Linked DNA regions of Pigmentiphaga sp. H8. The protein of the gene in region 3 interacts with the protein of the main gene of each other region in a pairwise test. Links are inferred from orthologs where the notes say so. Each region holds a gene or a part of one and is shown on either strand. Other genes may lie near its edges.

Region 1 (5,736 bases), 1.5 Mb from region 3 along the record:
GCGTGCGCATCATCCACGGCAAGGGGCTGGGGTCGAAGAACCGCACGCCCATCCTGAAGGAAAAGGTGCGGCGCTGGCTGGTGCAGAAGGAAGAAGTGCTGGCCTTCGTCGAGGCCCGGGCCAACGATGGCGGTTCGGGCGTGGTGCTGGTGCTGCTGCGGGGCCCGGACCGGCCGGCCTGACCCCGAAGGTTTTCAACGCTTGGGCATTGCCTCGGGCGAGAAATGCGCCGGTGCGTCGTCGCGGCGCTTCTGGCGCCATTCCATGATGGTCTTGAGCAACAGCGTCAGCATGGCCATGCAGGCCAGCAGCGCCGCGGCCGTGAAGGCGGCGGCGGTCTTGTAGTCGTTGTTGAGCTGCTCCACCAGCAGCGGCAGCGTCAGGGTCTGGTTCATGATGGTGCCGGACACCACCGACACCGCGCCGAACTCGCCCACCGCCCGGGCATTGGTGATGACGATGCCGTACAGCAGCGCCCACTTGATGTTGGGCAGGGTCACGCGCCGGAAGATCTGCCAGCCGGACGCGCCCAGCGACAGGGCCGCGATTTCCTCGTCGGCGCCCTGGGCCTGCATCAGCGGGATCAGGATACGGGCCACGTAGGGCGAGGTCACGAACACCGTCACCATGATGATGCCGGGCCAGGCGAACATCAGCTGGATGTCGTGGCTGTACAGCCACTTGCCCAGCGTGCTTTCCAGCCCGTAGACGACCAGATAGCACAGGCCCGCCACCACGGGCGAAGTCGCGTAGGGAATGTCGACCAGCGTGGTCAGCAGCCGCCGGCCGAAGAAGTCGTAGTGGGTCACGCACCAGGCCAGCAGGATGCCGAACACCAGGTTGATCGGCACCGTCGCCAGCGTGGTCAGCACGGTCAGGCCGATCGCGTGCTTCATGAAGTCTTCGTCCAGGTTCTGGGCCAGCAGGCTCCAGCCGCCCGACAGCGCCTGCGAGAAGATCAGCGCCAGCGGCACGACCAGGATCAGCAGCGTCAGCACGACGCCCAGCGCGATCAGCAACCATTGATGGACGAGAGTGGGCCGTTTGTTGGTCATGGCAGTCGTGTCAAGTACGGCGAAGTAGTCGTCCCTGGACGACTTGTAGCAGGAACAGCAGCAGCAGCGAGGCGATCAGCACCACCGAGGCGATGGCGGCCGCGGCGGGATAGTCGAACTCCTGCAGGCGCACGAAAATCATCAGCGACGTGATCTCGGTCTGGAACGGGATGTTGCCGGCGATCATGATGACCGCGCCGAACTCGCCCAGGCTGCGGATGAAGGCCTGCGAAGCGCCGGAGATCAGCGCCGGCACCAGGCTGGGCAGCAGCACGCGCCAGAATGTCTGCCAGCGCGTGGCGCCCAGCGTGGAAGCGGCTTCCTCGAACTCGGGCTCGAGGTCTTCCAGCACGGGCTGGAGCGAGCGCACGATGAACGGCAGGCTGGTGAAGATCATGGCCACCACCAGCCCTGGGTAGGCATAGGAAATCTTGATACCCAGCGGCTCGAACCAGCGCCCGAGCCAGCCGTTGGGCACGAACAGCGCCGACAGCGTGATGCCGGCCACCGCCGTGGGCAGGGCGAACGGCAGGTCGACCAGCGCGTCGATCAGCCGCCGGCCGGGAAAATCGTAGCGGGAGATGATCCAGGCCAGCACGAAACCCACGCCGGAGACGATGACGGTCGAGTAGAACGCCCCCGACACCGTGATCTTGTAGCTCTGTACCACGCGGGGATCGGAGATGGCACGCCAGTACTGGGCCCAGGTCATGTCGCCGACGTACAGCAGCAGGGCCGACAAGGGCACCAGGATGACCAGGCTCAGGAACAGCACCGAGAAGCCGAAACTCGGCACGAAGCCGGGCAGGACCGGCGGACGGCGGAAAAAGCGGAAGGACGGATTCACGGCGTAGGCGGCGGGATCGGGGGCGGAAGCGAAGAAGCGCGGCCCCCCTGCGGGGTGGCCGCGCCTTGCCGGGAAGGATTGTACGGCACCGGCCCGGCCGCCGGTGCCGCCATGATCAGCGCTTGGCCAGCAACTGGTCCAGCACCCCGTTGGAACCGAAATGGTTCTTGGTGATGTCGCTCCAGGGACCCAGCACCTTGGTCGGATCGATCAGGCGCACCTTGGCGTAGCGGTCGGCCACGACCTTGGCGACGTCGGGGTGGTTGACCCGGTAGTTGAAGGTGGTCAGCAGCAGCTGGATCTCGCGGGTGTACTGGTAGTTCAGGTATTCGGTGGCGAGCTGGCGGGTGCCCTTCTCGTCCACGACCTTGTCCACCACGGCCACGGGGAACTCGGCCAGCACGGACACCGGCGGCACCACGACTTCATAGCCGCCCGCCTTGAATTCCTCGCCCTTGGCGATGTTGATCACTTCCGACTCGAAGGTCAGCAGCACGTCGCCCTGACCGTTCTGCGCGAACGCCACGGTCGCGCCGCGCCCGCCGGTGGGGAAGTTGACGACGTTGTGCAGGACCTTGCCGACGAACTGCTTGATCTTCTCCTGGTCGCCGCCGAACTTCTCGTTGGCGTACAGCCAGGCGCCCAGGTAGGTGTAGCGCGCGTTGCCCGAGGTCTTGGGGTTGGGGAACACCAGCTTCACGTCATCGCGCGCCAGGTCGTCCCAGTTCTTGACGTTCTTGGGATTGCCCTTGCGCACCAGAAAGGCGATGGTGCTGTAGTACGGCGAACTGTTGTTCGGAAAGGCCTTCTGCCAGTCCTTGCGCAGCAATCCGCGCTGGGCCAGGATGTCGACGTCGGGAACCTGGTTGAAGGTCACGACGTCGACCTTCTTGCCCTGGATGATGTCCTGCGCCTGACGCGAGGTGCCGGCGAACGACTGGTCGATCTTGACGTCGTGGCCGTTCTTGGCCTTCCAGTACGCCTGGAACTTGGGATTGACCGCGGCGAACACCTCGCGGGCAACGTCGTACGAGGCGTTCAGCAGCGGCTTGTCCTGGGCTTGCGCCGTCCCCGTCACTGCCGTGAGCAGCGCGGCCGACGTGGCCGCGAGCACGATGATCTTCTTGAACATGAAACGGCGTCCTTCTTCTGACTATGTGGATGCGAAAGACGTAAACGTAACAAATCCACATATGTCATCAAACCATATATTCATCATTTCTTTATTCTTGTGAGAAATATATGGCGAACGCCGGCGGGCGGCGACTGCCGCCCGGCCGGTCAGACCGCGGCTTCGCCGGTCTCGCCGGTGCGGATGCGGATGACCTGCTCGACGGGCGTGACGAAGATCTTGCCGTCGCCGATCTTGCCCGTGCGCGCCACGCGGATGATGGCCTCCACGGCCTGGTCGACCAGTTCGTCGGCGATCACCAGCTCGATGCGGATCTTGGGCAGGAAGTCCACCACGTATTCGGCGCCGCGATAGAGTTCGGTATGCCCCTTCTGGCGGCCGAAGCCCTTGACTTCCGTCACGGTCAGACCATTGACGCCGACCTGGGCCAGCGCTTCGCGGACCTCGTCGAGCTTGAACGGTTTGATGATGGCGGTGACTTGCTTCATGGCTGGACCTTTGTGGAAACGCTGGCGGAAATGGCGAAGATGCGATAAGGGGGATTGTAGCCGGCCGGGCGCCCGCCCTCAGGCGTCCGGCGCGGAGTCGGGAATGTTCGCGAGGTCGGCCTTCCAGACGACTTCCTCGGAATCGCTGGGGGCGCGCCAGTCGCCGCGCGGCGACAGCGAGCCGCCCGAGCCGACCTTGGGCGCGTTGGGCACGCACGAACGCTTGAACTGGCTGGTCTTGAAGAACCGGTGCACGAAGATGCCCAGGTTGCGCTTGATGGCGGCCAGTTCGTACTGGTTGCGCGGCACGTGCGCTTCCTCGGGCCAGTCGCCGCGCTCGCGGTCGTGCCAGGCGGCCAGCGCCAGGAAAGCGACCTTCGAAGGCGCGAAGCCATAGCGCAGGATGTAGTACAGGTTGAAGTCCTGCAGTTCGTAGGGCCCGATGAACTGCTCGGTCCGCTGCGCCGGCGCGCCATCGGTCTTGCCCGGCACCAGCTCCGGGCTGATCTCGGTGCCCAGGATGTCCAGCAGCACCTGGCTGCCGTCGCCCACCTTGCCCGTCTCGGCCACCCAGCGCACCAGGTGGGTGATCAGGGTCTTGGGCACGCTGGCGTTGACGTTGTAGTGCGACATGTGGTCGCCCACGCCATAGGTGCACCAGCCCAGCGCCAGTTCGCTCAGGTCGCCGGTGCCGATCACGATGGCATTGTGGAAATTGGCCAGCCGGAACAGGTGGCTGGTGCGCTCGCCGGCCTGCACGTTCTCGAAGGTGATGTCGTAGACCTCCTGGCCCGAGGCGTACGGGTGCCCGATGTCCTGGAGCATCTGCGTGCAGCTGGGCCGGATGTCGATCTCCATGGCCGTGCAGCCGACCACGCGCATCAGCGCGCGTGCCTGCTGCAGGGTACGCCCGCTGGTGGCGAAGCCCGGCATGGTCACGCCGATGATGTTCGCCCGCGGCAGGTTCAGGCGGTCCATGGCCTTGGCGCAGACCAGCAGCGCATGGGTCGAGTCCAGTCCCCCGGACACGCCGATCACCACCTTGTCCATGCCTATGGCCGACAGCCGCTGCACCAGCGCCTGGACCTGGATGTTGTAGACCTCGTCGCAGCGTTCGTCGCGGCGCCGGCGGTCGGCCGGCACGTAGGGGAAGCGCTCGACCCGGCGCCGCAGCGCCAGGGGCTGGTCCGCGGCCAGGCCGATCTCGAAGGAAACGGTCTGGAACCGCTCGGCCTCGGCCTTGTGGCGCAGCACCGACTGGCCGAACGTGGTCTGCCGCATGCGCTCGTGCGACAGGCGCTCGAGATCGACGTCGGCCAGGATCAGATGCGAGTCGTCCAGGAAACGGCCGGACTCGGCCAGCAGCTCGCCGTTCTCGTAGATGATGGACTGGCCGTCCCAGGCCAGGTCGGTGGACGATTCGCCCCGGCCCGCCGACGTGTACAGGTAGGCGGCCAGGCAGCGCGCCGACTGCTGGCTGACCAGTTGGTGGCGGTATCCCGACTTGCCCACCACGATGTTCGACGCCGACAGGTTCACCAGCACGCTGGCCCCCGCCAGCGCCGCGAAGGACGACGGCGGGATCGGCACCCACACGTCCTCGCAGATTTCCACGTGAAAGCGCAGCCCCGGCACGTCGGCCACCTCGAACAGCTGGGCCGGCCCGAAAGGTGCCCGCTGGCCGGCCAGTTCGACCTGGGTGGCCACCGTGCAGTCGCCGGAGGTGAACTGGCGCGCTTCGTAGAACTCGCCGTAGTTGGGCAGGTAGGTCTTGGGCACGACGCCCAGGATGCGTCCCCGCGCCACCACCACGGCGCAGTTGAACAGGGAATGGTTCACCCTTAGGGGCAGCCCCACGATCAGCGCGGCGGACAGCCCGGCGGACCCGGCCACGATGTCGCCCAGCGCCTGTTCGCAGGCCTCCAGCAGCGCCCCCTGGTGGAACAGGTCGTCGCAGGTATAGGCGGAAAGGCCCAGTTCGGGAAACGCCACCAGCGCCGCTCCCTGCGCGACCGCCTGCCGCGCCAGGTCCAGCGTCTGCGCCGCGTTGAACGCGGGATCGGCCACCTTGCAGCGGGGCACGCCCACCGCCACCCGCGCGAATCCGTGCGCGTAGAGGTTGAAGAAATTGCCTTTCATCGTGTAAGTCAGTGCCGAGGAGTAGCTCACATCATAAGGCCGATGGCCCGCCGACGTCCCGGGCAGCCGCCCTGC
Region 2 (5,688 bases), 2.5 Mb from region 3 along the record:
CTGCAGCACTTGGCCGCCGTTGGCGGTGAAGACCTTCTTGAACGAATTCTGGGCATCGATGCCGGGGCCGTAGTCGGCGACCAGGGTCACGACCTTCTTGATGCCATTCTTGGGCGCCCACTGGGCGATACCCAGGGTGACCTGCGGCAGCGTGAAGCCGGTACGCACCACATAGGGCGACTGTTCGGTGATCATCGCGGTCGCGGCAGCCATCACGACCATCGGCGTCTTGGCCTGGGTGGCGATGGGCGTGGTCGACAGCGCCAGCGGCGTCAGGCCGAAGCCGGCCAGCACGGCGACGCGGTCATTGATCACCAGTTCCTGCGCCAGGCGCTTGGTGGTATCGGCGACGTTGGCATCGTCCTTGATGATCAGCTCGATCTTCTTGCCGGCCACGGTGGTGCCGTGTTCGGCCATGTACAGGCGGACGGCGGCTTCGATCTGGCGGCCGGTGGACGCGAACGGGCCCGTCATCGGCAGAATGAGGCCGACCTTGACCACGTCCTGCGCGTAGGCGGGCACGGCGGCCGTGCCCGCCAGCATCAGCGCGGCTGCGATCTTGAGCAGATTGCGTTTGTTGTTCATGGTGTCTCCTTGCTTACTCACCAGATGGGACGACGAGGGAAATCAGAGGCCAGGGGCCGCCGAAAAGCGCGGCATAGCGTATCAGCTTGTAAACGGCAAAAGTGACGCTTGCGGGTATTCCGCAGGCGCAAAACGTTATCGCGGTATGCGTCTGCGTATCAGTCGGGCTCCCGGAATCTGCGAGAACATGTCCTGGTTGCGCAGCACCGACTGCATGTTGCGGAAAGCGATGCGCGCGTGTTCGCGCATGATGGCTTCGGCACGCGCGCCTTCGCGGTTCTCGATGGCGGCCAGCACCATCCAGTGCTGGTCCTGCGCCACGATCAGGCTCAGCCAGGCTTCCTCGTCGTCGGCCTGGGCCTGCAGGAAACCATTGGGCGAGGCGAACGGCAGATTGGTCGCGCGCGCGATCTGGCGTTCGAGCACCGAGCTGCCCGGCAGGTAGTGCAGCATCTGGTGGAAGCGGCGATTCAGTTCGATGTAGCTGGACAGGTCCGCGACGCCCTTGTCACGGCCCGTCAGGATGCGGTCGATCTCGGTCAGGCAGTCGCGCATCGCGTCCAGGTCGGCGGCCGACACGCCGCGCTCGGCGGCCATGCGCGCGGCCAGTCCTTCCAGCGTGCCGCGCACCTCGATGGAATCGCGTATCTCGGATTCGGTGAAGGCCTTGACCGCATAGCCGCCGGAGGGAATCACCTCCAGCAGGCCTTCGTCTTCCAGCCTGGCCATCGCGGCTCGGATGGGCGTGCGCGAGATGCCCAGGCGCTCGGCCACGCTGGGCTCGGACAGCCGCGCCCCGGGCGTCAGCTCGCCCGACAGGATCAATTCCCGCAAGCCCAGTTCGGCCGCGGTCGTTTGCGCACCGCCCGACTTGGCCTTGCCCTCGGCCCGGTCGCGCGCGGAAGCCCGCTCAGTCATGCGGGCCTCGCATCGGGAAAGCGGATCGCGGACAGGAAGTCCGGACAGGCAAGGCGCCGTTGGCGCCCGGAATACGGCGGGGGGTAGTCATGTCTCCGTTACAGCTCTTTACCGCTTTACTGGATACAGACTGTATACAGAGATCCCGTTAAATAACAAGAACTTTGTACCCTGCCTAGGGAAAACGCCAAGCCCGTATACAACCCCGAAAAAAAGCGGCGCCCGATTCTGGACGCCGCCTCTGTGAACCCACTCCCGAAGTTGCCAGGATGCGGCGGATCCGGCTTTGCCGGTCCGCTCGCATCGCCCCCTGGGGGGCGCACGAACTACGAGTGATAGGCGCTTTCCCCGTGGGTCGTGATGTCCAGGCCCTCGCGTTCTTCCTCTTCGGTCACGCGCAGCCCCAGCAGCGCATCGGCGATCTTGTAGGCGATCAGCGCGACGATGGTGGTCCAGACGATGGTGATGACCACTGCCTCGACCTGCACCCACAGCTGGCTGAGGATGGTCATGCCGTCCACGCCCGGGCCGCCCAGCACCTTGGCGTTGAAGATGCCGGTCAGCAGCGCGCCGACGATGCCGCCCACGCCGTGCACGCCGAACACGTCCAGCGAATCGTCCACCTTCAGCATGCGCTTCAGGCTGGTCACGCCCCAGACGCAGATCACGCCCGCGGCCAGGCCGATCACCAGCGCGCCCACCGGGCCGACCACGCCGGCCGCCGGCGTCACGCCCACCAGGCCCGCCACCGCGCCGGACGCGCCGCCCAGCATCGAGGGATGGCCGCGTACCGCCCATTCCGTGAAGACCCACGCCAGCACCGCGGCGGCCGTGGCGATCAGCGTGTTCATGAAGGCCAGCGAGGCGACGTTGTTGGCGGCCAGCGCCGAACCCGCGTTGAAGCCGAACCAGCCCACCCACAGCAGCGAGGCGCCGATCATGGTCATGGGCAGGTTGTGCGGCGACAAGGCTTCCTTGCCGAAGCCGATGCGCTTGCCGATGACATAGGCGCCGATCAGGCCCGCCACGCCGGCGTTGATGTGCACCACGGTGCCGCCCGCGAAGTCCAGCGCGCCGCGCTCGAACAGGAAGCCCTTGACCTCGCCGCCGAACCACACCATGTGCGCGATGGGAATGTAGGCGAAGGTGAACCACAGCACCATGAACAGCAGGATGGCCGAGAAGCGCGCGCGTTCGGCGAAGGCGCCCACGATCAGCGCGCAGGTGATGCCGGCGAACGTCGCCTGGAAGGCCGCGAAGCTGAGCTCGGGCACGGTGCCCGACAACGGGAAGGTCCCGGTCTCGGCATCGAACAGCCCCTTCAGGAACAGCCGGTCAAGCCCGCCGAAGAAGGCATTGCCTTCGGTGAAGGCCAGCGAATAGCCGTAGATGAACCACAGCACGACGATCAGCGAGAACGTGACCAGGACCTGCATCAGGACCGACAACATGTTCTTGCTGCGCACCAGGCCGCCGTAGAACAGCGCCAGGCCGGGCACCACCATCATCAGCACCAGGATGGTGGACGTGCTGAGCCAGGCCAGATCGGCCCCGACCAGCGTGGGGGCGGCATCCTCCGCCAGCGCGGGCGCGGCGAACAGCGCCAGTGCCAGCGCCAGTCCCGCCCCAAGGGCTTTCATCGATGAAGCATGCGTTGTTTTCATTTTTTGAATCGTCCTATCAGAGGGCGTCCTTGCCGGTTTCCCCGGTACGAATCCGGATGACCTGTTCCAGCGGAAAGACGAAGACCTTGCCGTCGCCGATCTTGCCGGTGCGCGCCGAGGTCTCGATGGCCTCGATGGCACGGTCCACCAGATCGTCCGCCAGGGCGATCTCGATCTTGACCTTGGGCAGGAAATCGACGACGTATTCGGCGCCGCGATACAGCTCGGTATGGCCCTTCTGGCGGCCGAAACCCTTGATCTCGGTAACGGTGATGCCCTGGACTCCGATGCCGGAGAGGGCTTCGCGTACCTCGTCAAGCTTGAAGGGCTTGATGATTGCAGTGATGAGTTTCATGACGAACCCCACATGGTGATGAATCGAAATGGCTGACCGGCGCGGCCTCCCGGCCGCGCGGGGTCAGAACGCCTTGCTCAGGCCGAGCACCGCGCCGAAGCGGCCGGCGTTCTTGCCCTTGTTGGTGATGACCCAGTCCTTCTTGCTGGTGGTCACCAGCGAAAGCCCCAGGATCCAGCCGTTCAGGTCCTTGGTCACGCCCGCCTTGTAGTCGACGTAGTGGTCCAGGCCGGTCGCGTCGTTCTTCAGCTTCTGGTAGCCGACGTGGGCATTCGCGCCCCAGCCGTCGCCCAGGTCGAAGGCGGCGCCCAGGTCCAGGTAGTAGTTGTTCTTGCTGTTGGGCGCGCCGAAGAAATCGGTCATGCCGTGCGAATACTTCAGCGTGAACGGGCCCCAGCCCACCGCGCCGTACAGCTCGAAGTTGTCGATCGTGCTGCCGTTCAGCTTGGAACCGGGGTAGTAGTAATACAGGCCGCCCACGTCGAAGGCGAAGTCCTCGTACTTGAACTTGTAGCCGCCGTAGAAATCCATCTCCAGGTTGCCGCCGCTGAACAGCTCGCTGGCGACGTTGGAGTTCCAGTTGCCCAGGTAGAAGCCGGACTTGTGGGCGAAATCGAAGCCGCCTTGCATGGCCGGCTTGAGGTTGGTCTGGCTGAAGCCGCGGAAACGGTAGTCGCTGAACAGGCCGGCATTGCCCGTGAAGGTGAAGTCGGGCTCCGGGTCGGCGGCGTAGGCGGTCGAGGTGGCGCACAGGGCCAGGGCGGTCGCAAGCAGGGTCTTTTTCATCTGTCGTTCCAGGGCGGGTTGTCAGCCAGGCGGTCCAGTGCGTGGGTGGCGCAACTGGCGTGGTCACGGGGCCTGCGCGGTCAGGCGGACCCCGGTTGACTGTTACTGAGCATTTCCCGTGCCAGCTTGCTTTCCCCATGGAACGCACCACCCTCGCCCCTTCCGGCGACCCAAGTTGGTGCACATGGGGTGCGCATCCCCGGCGGCCGCACCATGTCGTGGCGCAGGCGTTCGTTCCCGTGCCGGACTACACTGGAGGCCGGCAGCCGACTTAAAGGACAGACACCATGATCAATCGCACCGACTGGTTCGAAGACCTGCAGAAGAACATCTCCGACCTGATCGCCCGCAGCCCGGCGGCCGACATCGAGCGCAACGTCAAGGGATTTCTGGGTCAGACCTTCACCAAGCTGGATCTGATCACCCGCGAGGAATTCGACATCCAGACCGAATTGCTGGCGCGTACGCGGGCCAAGGTGGATGCGCTGGAAGCGCAGGTGCAAGGGTTGGAGGCGCGGGTGATCGCGCTGGAAAATCGTTCGTCACAAGCCTGATGGCAAAAACATAGCGGCGCCACGCGCCGCTGAGTGCCCTGCATCTGCGTCGGAACCCGGGGATCAGAACCACCGCCGCATGAAGGTCGTGCCTTTGAGTTCTTTCAGCACCGGCTTGACCGAGCGGATCAACAGGCCGAAGTCCGAACCCAGCCCGATCATGCCGAACCCCTGATCGCGCCGCTTGAGCGCATCCGCATCGTCCATGGCCATGATGCCGCTGACGATGCCCCTGGCCTGAGCCATTTCCCTGACTTTCAGGATTTCTTCGGCCACCCCCGGAGATTCCCACTGCCCGAGGCAGCCGTGGCTGGCCGACAGATCCGCCGGGCCGAAAAAGATCGCGGGCAGGTCGGGCACCGCGAGGATGTCGGCGGCAGCCTCGATGGCATGCACCGTCTCGATCAGCGGGATCACCATCGTTTCTTCGTTGGCCGTGGCCAGGTATTCGTCCATCCTCAAACCCCAGCGCAGCGCACGTTCGCCGCCGATGCCGCGTATGCCCTGAGGCGGATATTTGCCATAGCGCAGTCCGGTGCGCATTTCCTCGGCCGAGTTCACCAGCGGCAGCAGCACGCCGTCCACCCCCATGTCCAGGCAACGCTTCAGGTAGTCCGGCGTGGTGGCGGGCACCCGCGCCAGCACCGCGGTGCCGCTGCCCTTCGCGGCCCTGGCGTGGTTGGCCACATCCTTGTAATCCAGGGCGCTGTGTTCGAGATCAAGGCAAACCCAGTCCAGGCCAAGCTCGGCGGCGATCTCGGTCACCGCGGGCGTGGGCAGAGTGACCCACAGGCCATAGGCGCCGCGGTTCTCCCGCCAGAGCTGG
Region 3 (6,037 bases):
CGCCACGGGCGTACAGGGCGATCGCCTTGGACGAGTCGTCGTTGCCCGGGATGACATGGGCCACGCCGTCCGGCGAGTGGTTAGTATCGACCACGGCGACGACCGGAATGTTAAGCGCCTTGGCTTCGGTGACGGTAATTTTGTGATACCCGACGTCGATGATGAAGATCGCGTCCGGCAGGCCGTTCATGTCCTTGATGCCGCCGATGGACTTGTTCAGCTTCTCGAGCTCGCGCTGGAACATCAGCGCTTCTTTCTTGCTCATGCGCTCGGTCGCGCCCTCGGCCTGCATGGCTTCCATGTCCTTCAGGCGCTTGATCGAGGTCTTGACCGTCTTGAAGTTGGTCAGCATGCCGCCCAGCCAGCGGCTGTCGACGTAGGGCATGCCGCAGCGCTGCGCTTCCTCGGCGATGATCTCGCGAGCCGCGCGCTTGGTGCTGACGAACAGGATCGTGCCGCCACGGGCCGACAGTTGACGCACGAACTTCAGAGCGTCCTGGTACAGGGCCAGGGTCTTCTCGAGGTTGATGATGTGGATCTTGTTGCGATGGCCGAAGATATAGGGGGCCATCTTGGGGTTCCAGAAGCGGGTTTGGTGGCCGAAGTGGACACCGGCTTCCAGCATTTCGCGCATGCTAACGGACATATTGACTCCGAGGGTTGGGTCTTGCACCGTATCAGCACCCGCCCGGCCACATGAGGCCCGGCCGGCACCCTGGACGACACGGCGCGCGGTTGAAAATAGCGTTGAAAAACTTCCTGAAATCACAGGAAGCCTATAATTCTACTATTTTCCGGACCACCTGCTCAAGCGACCTGCCCGGCCCGGCCCTGGCCTTCGTCGCTTCCTGTTACAAGAAAGCCTCGCCACGCCCCCTTCGGAGGGCGTTCCAGGCTGGCTGCGGGGTCGCGACGGGCGGTCCGGGGCCATAATGGAGCGCACACAGCGCGGGAAGCAGATCATGAGCATCACCATCAAGTCGGCCGAGGAAATCGGGAAAATGCGCGAGGCCTGCCGGACGGCGGCCAGCGTGCTGGATTTCATCGCGCCCCACGTCAAGCCGGGCGTGACCACCGGCGAACTGGACCGGCTCTGCCTGGAATACATGACCGACGAACTGAAGGTGAAGTCGGCCACGATCGGCTATGCGCCGCCGGGCTACCCGCCCTTCACCGGGGCGATCTGTACCTCGGTCAACCACCAGGTCTGCCACGGCATACCCGGAGACAAGGTCCTGAAGAACGGCGACTCGCTCAACATCGACGTCACCATCATCAAGGACGGCTGGCACGGCGACACGAGCCGGATGTTCTTCGCCGGCGAACCGTCCATCCTGGCGCGCCGCCTCGCGCAGGTCACCTACGAATGCATGTGGCTGGGCATCGAGCAGGTCCGGCCCGGCGCCCATCTGGGCGACATCGGCCACGCCATCCAGAAACATGCCGAAGCCCATGGCTACAGCGTGGTCCGGGAGTTCTGCGGCCACGGCATCGGCCAGGTCTTCCACGAAGATCCGCAGGTGCTGCACTACGGCAAGCCCGGCACCGGCATCGAGCTGCTGCCCGGCATGATCTTCACGGTGGAACCCATGATCAACGCCGGACGCCGGGAAATCCGCGAACTGGCCGACGGCTGGACCATCGTGACCCGGGACCACAGCCTGTCGGCCCAGTGGGAACACACGGTGGTGGTGACGGACACGGGCTACGAGACCCTGACCGTCTCGCCCGGCATGCCCGCCCCGCCCAGCTTCGTCGCCGCCAAAGCCGCCTGACCCCTCCCGCCCCATGTCCACCGCCACGCTGACCTCGCCCGCCCTGAACGAACTGCAGGACTTGCGCAACACCATGCGGGCGGCGCGCGAACGCGCGATCGCCACCTACCGCGAGAACCTGCGCGCCGACGGGCTGCTGACGGAGCTGCGGCGCATCGTCGACCGCACGCTGCTGGCGCTGCTGGAACGCCATCCGCTGCCCGAGGGTGCGACGCTGGCGGCCGTAGGCGGCTACGGCCGGGGTGAGCTGTACCCCTATTCCGACGTGGACGTGCTGGTGCTGCTGCGCCAGCCGCCCGGCGCCGAGGACGAGGCCAGGATAGGCGCGCTGATCACGGCGCTGTGGGACATCGGGCTGGAACCCGGCCACAGCGTCCGCACGGTGGAAGAATGCATGGCCGAGGCGGCCCGGGACATCACCGTGGAGACGGCGCTGCTTGAGGCCCGCTACCTGGCCGGCAGCCGGACGCTGATGCGCCAGTTCGAAACCGCGATGCGCGGCCGGCTGGACAAGCGCGCCTTCTTCCACGACAAACAGCTGGAGATGCAGCAGCGGCACACCAAGTACAACTACACGCCGTACGCGCTGGAACCCAATTGCAAGGAATCGCCCGGCGGCCTGCGCGACCTGCAGGTCATCCTGTGGATGGCGCGGGCGGCGGGCTTCGGCAAGACCTGGGCCCAGGTGGCCCGCGCGGGGCTGCTGACGGCCGACGAGGCGCGCCACCTGCGGCGCGCCGAGCAGGCCTTCAAGCGCCTGCGCATCGAACTGCACCTGCTGACCGGCCGCCGCGAGGACAGGCTGGTGTTCGACATCCAGCCGGCCATGGCCAAGGTGTACGGCATCGAGGCCGGCGGCGCGCGCCGCCCCAGCGAAATGCTGATGCAGCGGTACTACTGGGCGGCCAAGCTGGTCACCCAGCTCAATACCATCCTGGTCCAGAACCTGGAAGAGCGCCTGTTCGCGCGGCCCGGCGAAGAGGCCCAGCCCATCGACGAGGATTTCCGCAGCCTGCACGAACGGCTGGACATGTACCGGGACGACGCCTTCGAGCGCAACCCGACGCTGCTGCTGCGCGCCTTCCTGGTCATGCAGCAGCAGCCCGCGCTCAAGGGCATGTCGGCCCGCATGCTGCGCGCCATCTGGCACGCGCGCCGGCGCATCGATGCCCAGTTCCGGCGCAATCCGGTCAACCGCCATCTGTTCCTGTCCATCCTGCAACAGCAGCGCGGCATCGTGCATGAACTGCGCAGGATGAACGAACTCAGCATCCTGCCGCGCTATCTGCTGCCCTTCCGCCGCATCGTCGGCCAGATGCAGCACGACCTGTTCCATGCCTACACCGTGGACCAGCACATCCTGATGGTGGTGCGCAACCTGCGCCGCTTCACGATGCCCGAGCACGCGCACGAATACCCGCTGTGCAGCCAGTTGATCGCGAATTTCGACGGCCACTGGATCCTGTACGCGGCGGCCCTGTTCCACGACATCGCCAAGGGCCGCGGCGGCGACCACTCCGAGCTGGGCGCGGCCGAAGCGCGCAAGTTCGCGCGCGAGCACGGCCTGGCCAAGGACGACGCGGCGCTGCTGGAATTCCTGGTGCGCCAGCACCTGACGCTGTCGTCGGTGGCGCAGAAGAAGGACTTGTCGGATCCGCAGGTCATCCAGGAATTCGCGGCGCTGGTGGGCGACACGCGGCACCTGACCGCGCTCTACCTGCTGACCGTGGCCGACATACGCGGCACCAGCCCCAAGGTCTGGAACGCCTGGAAAGGCAAGCTGCTCGAGGACCTGTTCGTCAAGACACGACGAGCGCTGGGCGGCGAGATCCCCGACTCCCGCGCCATCCTGGAAAACCGCAAGGAAGAGGCGCTGGGCGCGCTGCGGCTGGCGGGACTGACGGAGGACGCCCACGAGGCCCTGTGGAAGCAGCTGGACGTGGCCTATTTCCTGCGCCACGAGGCCCCCGAGATCGCCTGGCAGACCCGGCACCTGTACAACAAGGTCAACAGCGAGGCACCCATCGTGCGCGCCCGTCTGGCGCCCATCGGCGAAGGCCTGCAGATCGTGGCCTACGTCAAGGACCAGCCCGACCTGTTCGCCCGCATCTGCGGCTATTTCGACGAACGGCACCTCAGCATCCAGGACGCCCGCATTCACACCACCCGCCACGGCTGGGCGCTGGACAGCTTCATCGTGCTGGCCCAGGGCACGCCCAGCGAGCAGCGCTCGCTGCTGAGCCTGGTCGAACACGAACTGACCCAGCGGCTGGCCACGCCCAATGCCGCCGGCCCCGCCGCGGCCGGCCAGACCGTGCCGCTCGGCCCCCGCCAGTCGCGGCAGTCGCGCATGTTCCCGATCACGCCCGCGATCGAACTGCGGCCGGACGAGCGCGGACAGTCGTGGATACTAAGCGTGACCGCCTCCGACCGGACCGGGCTGCTGCACGCGCTGGCGCGCACCTTCGTCAAGCACGGCATCAACCTCAAGACCGCCAAGGTCATGACGCTGGGCGAACGGGTCGAGGACACCTTCCTGATCGACGGCGACGCGCTGAACAACGCGCGCAGCCAGATCCAGTTCGAGCAGGACCTGCTGGAAGCGCTGCAATGACTAGGGCCCAGCCCCGTTCACGGGGCTGTCGCATGCTTAACCAATTGAAAGCGCGGCTTGCGCCGTCCGGATCCCAAAAGCAACAATAGCCGGGTTGCCCTGCTCCTGGGGCGGCGTACCGATGGGAGCTCCGCACGTGTCCGCACCCGTTCCCCTGCCGGCCAATGACGATGACGACCGCACGTCGTTCTCCAAGGAAAGCCTGAAGCGCGCCTTCTTCGACCACCTGCTCTACACGATAGGCAAGTTTCCGAAGATCTCGGGCAAGAACGACTTCTACCTGGCCCTGGCCCATGCGATACGCGATCGCAGCCTGCAGCGCTGGATCAGCAGCACGGCCCAGTACAACCAGAGCGCGCCGCGCACCGTCGCCTACCTGTCGGCCGAATTCCTGATGGGTCCGCACCTGGGCAACCACCTGATCAACCTGGGCATCGCCGACAGCGTGCGCGAGGCCCTGGCCGAACTGAAGCTGGATTTCGGCGAGATCCTGCGCCAGGAAGAAGAGCCCGGCCTGGGCAACGGCGGCCTGGGCCGCCTGGCCGCCTGCTTCCTGGATTCGCTGGCTACCGGGCAGATCCCGGCCTTCGGCTATGGCATCCGCTACGAATACGGCATCTTCTTCCAGACCATCATCGACGGCTGGCAGGTCGAGAACACCGACAAGTGGCTGCGCTACGGCAACCCCTGGGAAATCCAGCGCGCCGAATGGGCGGTGGAGATCAAGCTGGGCGGCCACACCGAGCAGTACACCGACGACGCCGGCTACCTGCGCGTGCGCTGGGCCCCCGAGAAGACCGTGGTGGGCGTGCCGTTCGATTCGCCCATCCCCGGCTACCGCGTCAACACCACCAACACGCTGCGCCTGTGGCGGGCGGAGGCCACCGAATCCTTCGACTTTTCCGTCTTCAACCAGGGCGACTACCTGGGCGCGGTCAACAAGAAGGTGACGTCCGAGAACCTGACCAAGGTGCTCTACCCCAACGACGAAACCACCCAGGGCAAGGAACTGCGGCTGGAGCAGCAGTATTTCTTCGTGTCGTGCTCGCTGCAGGACATGCTGCGCATCCACCTCGCCCGGGGCGGCGCCATCGGCGACTTCGACAGGAAGTTCGCCATCCAGCTCAACGACACGCACCCGGCCATCGCCATCGCAGAACTGATGCGGCTGCTGGTGGACGAGCACCTGCTGCCGTGGGACCAGGCCTGGAGCATCACCACGCGCTGCTTCTCGTACACCAACCACACGCTGCTGCCCGAGGCGCTGGAGCGCTGGCCGCTGGACCTGTTCCAGCGCATCCTGCCGCGCCACCTGGAACTGATCTACGAGATCAACGCGCGCTTCCTGAATGACGTGCGCATCCATTTCCTGGGGGACGAGTCCCGCATCTCCCGCCTGTCGCTGATCGACGAAAGCGGCGAGCGCTACGTGCGCATGGCGCATCTGGCCTGCGTCGGCAGCCATGCCATCAACGGCGTGGCCGAACTGCACTCGGACCTGCTCAAGCACGGACTGCTGAAGGACTTCTACGAGATGTGGCCCGAGAAGTTCACCAACGTCACCAACGGCGTCACGCCGCGCCGCTGGCTGGTCCTGAGCAATCCGCGGCTGACCTCGCTGGTGACCAGCGCCATCGGCGACGGCTGG

What was found.
Region 1: the proteins of EGT29_RS14885 (region 3) and EGT29_RS07890 interact in binary tests that used the Escherichia coli proteins (3 or more experiments, as listed by UniProt). The link is inferred for Pigmentiphaga sp. H8 from one-to-one orthologs.
Region 2: the proteins of EGT29_RS14885 (region 3) and glnK interact in binary tests that used the Escherichia coli proteins (3 or more experiments, as listed by UniProt). The link is inferred for Pigmentiphaga sp. H8 from one-to-one orthologs.

What each region holds. Positions count from the first base shown.
Region 1 is NZ_CP033966.1:1,668,484-1,674,219, reverse strand. What follows is about bases 1,854-4,745. They hold EGT29_RS07890 (P-II family nitrogen regulator), read right to left. Parts: upstream 3,523-4,745; coding sequence 3,184-3,522; downstream 1,854-3,183. Other genes in these bases: EGT29_RS07885 (NAD(+) synthase), read right to left, coding at 3,601-4,745; cysP (thiosulfate ABC transporter substrate-binding protein CysP), read right to left, coding at 2,018-3,034; cysT (sulfate ABC transporter permease subunit CysT), read right to left, coding at 1,854-1,902. Also shown: EGT29_RS07910 (Smr/MutS family protein), read left to right, coding at 1-182; sulfate ABC transporter permease subunit CysW, read right to left, coding at 195-1,055; more of cysT, read right to left, coding at 1,066-1,853; more of EGT29_RS07885, read right to left, coding at 4,746-5,661. UniProt on the Escherichia coli protein: P-II indirectly controls the transcription of the glutamine synthetase gene (glnA). P-II prevents NR-II-catalyzed conversion of NR-I to NR-I-phosphate, the transcriptional activator of GlnA. When P-II is uridylylated to P-II-UMP, these events are reversed.
Region 2 is NZ_CP033966.1:5,597,848-5,603,535, forward strand. What follows is about bases 1,854-4,697. They hold glnK (P-II family nitrogen regulator), read right to left. Parts: upstream 3,523-4,697; coding sequence 3,184-3,522; downstream 1,854-3,183. Other genes in these bases: amt (ammonium transporter), read right to left, coding at 1,854-3,167; EGT29_RS26450 (TorF family putative porin), read right to left, coding at 3,586-4,308; EGT29_RS26455 (accessory factor UbiK family protein), read left to right, coding at 4,596-4,697. In the rest of the region: EGT29_RS26430 (ABC transporter substrate-binding protein), read right to left, coding at 1-585; EGT29_RS26435 (GntR family transcriptional regulator), read right to left, coding at 721-1,503; more of amt, read right to left, coding at 1,830-1,853; more of EGT29_RS26455, read left to right, coding at 4,698-4,862; EGT29_RS26460 (HpcH/HpaI aldolase/citrate lyase family protein), read right to left, coding at 4,926-5,688. UniProt on the Escherichia coli protein: Involved in the regulation of nitrogen metabolism. Regulates the activity of its targets by protein-protein interaction in response to the nitrogen status of the cell.
Region 3 is NZ_CP033966.1:3,128,398-3,134,434, forward strand. Bases 1,397-4,589 are described here. They hold EGT29_RS14885 ([protein-PII] uridylyltransferase), read left to right. Parts: upstream 1,397-1,788; coding sequence 1,789-4,389; downstream 4,390-4,589. Other genes in these bases: map (type I methionyl aminopeptidase), read left to right, coding at 1,397-1,775; EGT29_RS14890 (glycogen/starch/alpha-glucan phosphorylase), read left to right, coding at 4,526-4,589. In the rest of the region: rpsB (30S ribosomal protein S2), read right to left, coding at 1-646; more of map, read left to right, coding at 963-1,396; more of EGT29_RS14890, read left to right, coding at 4,590-6,037.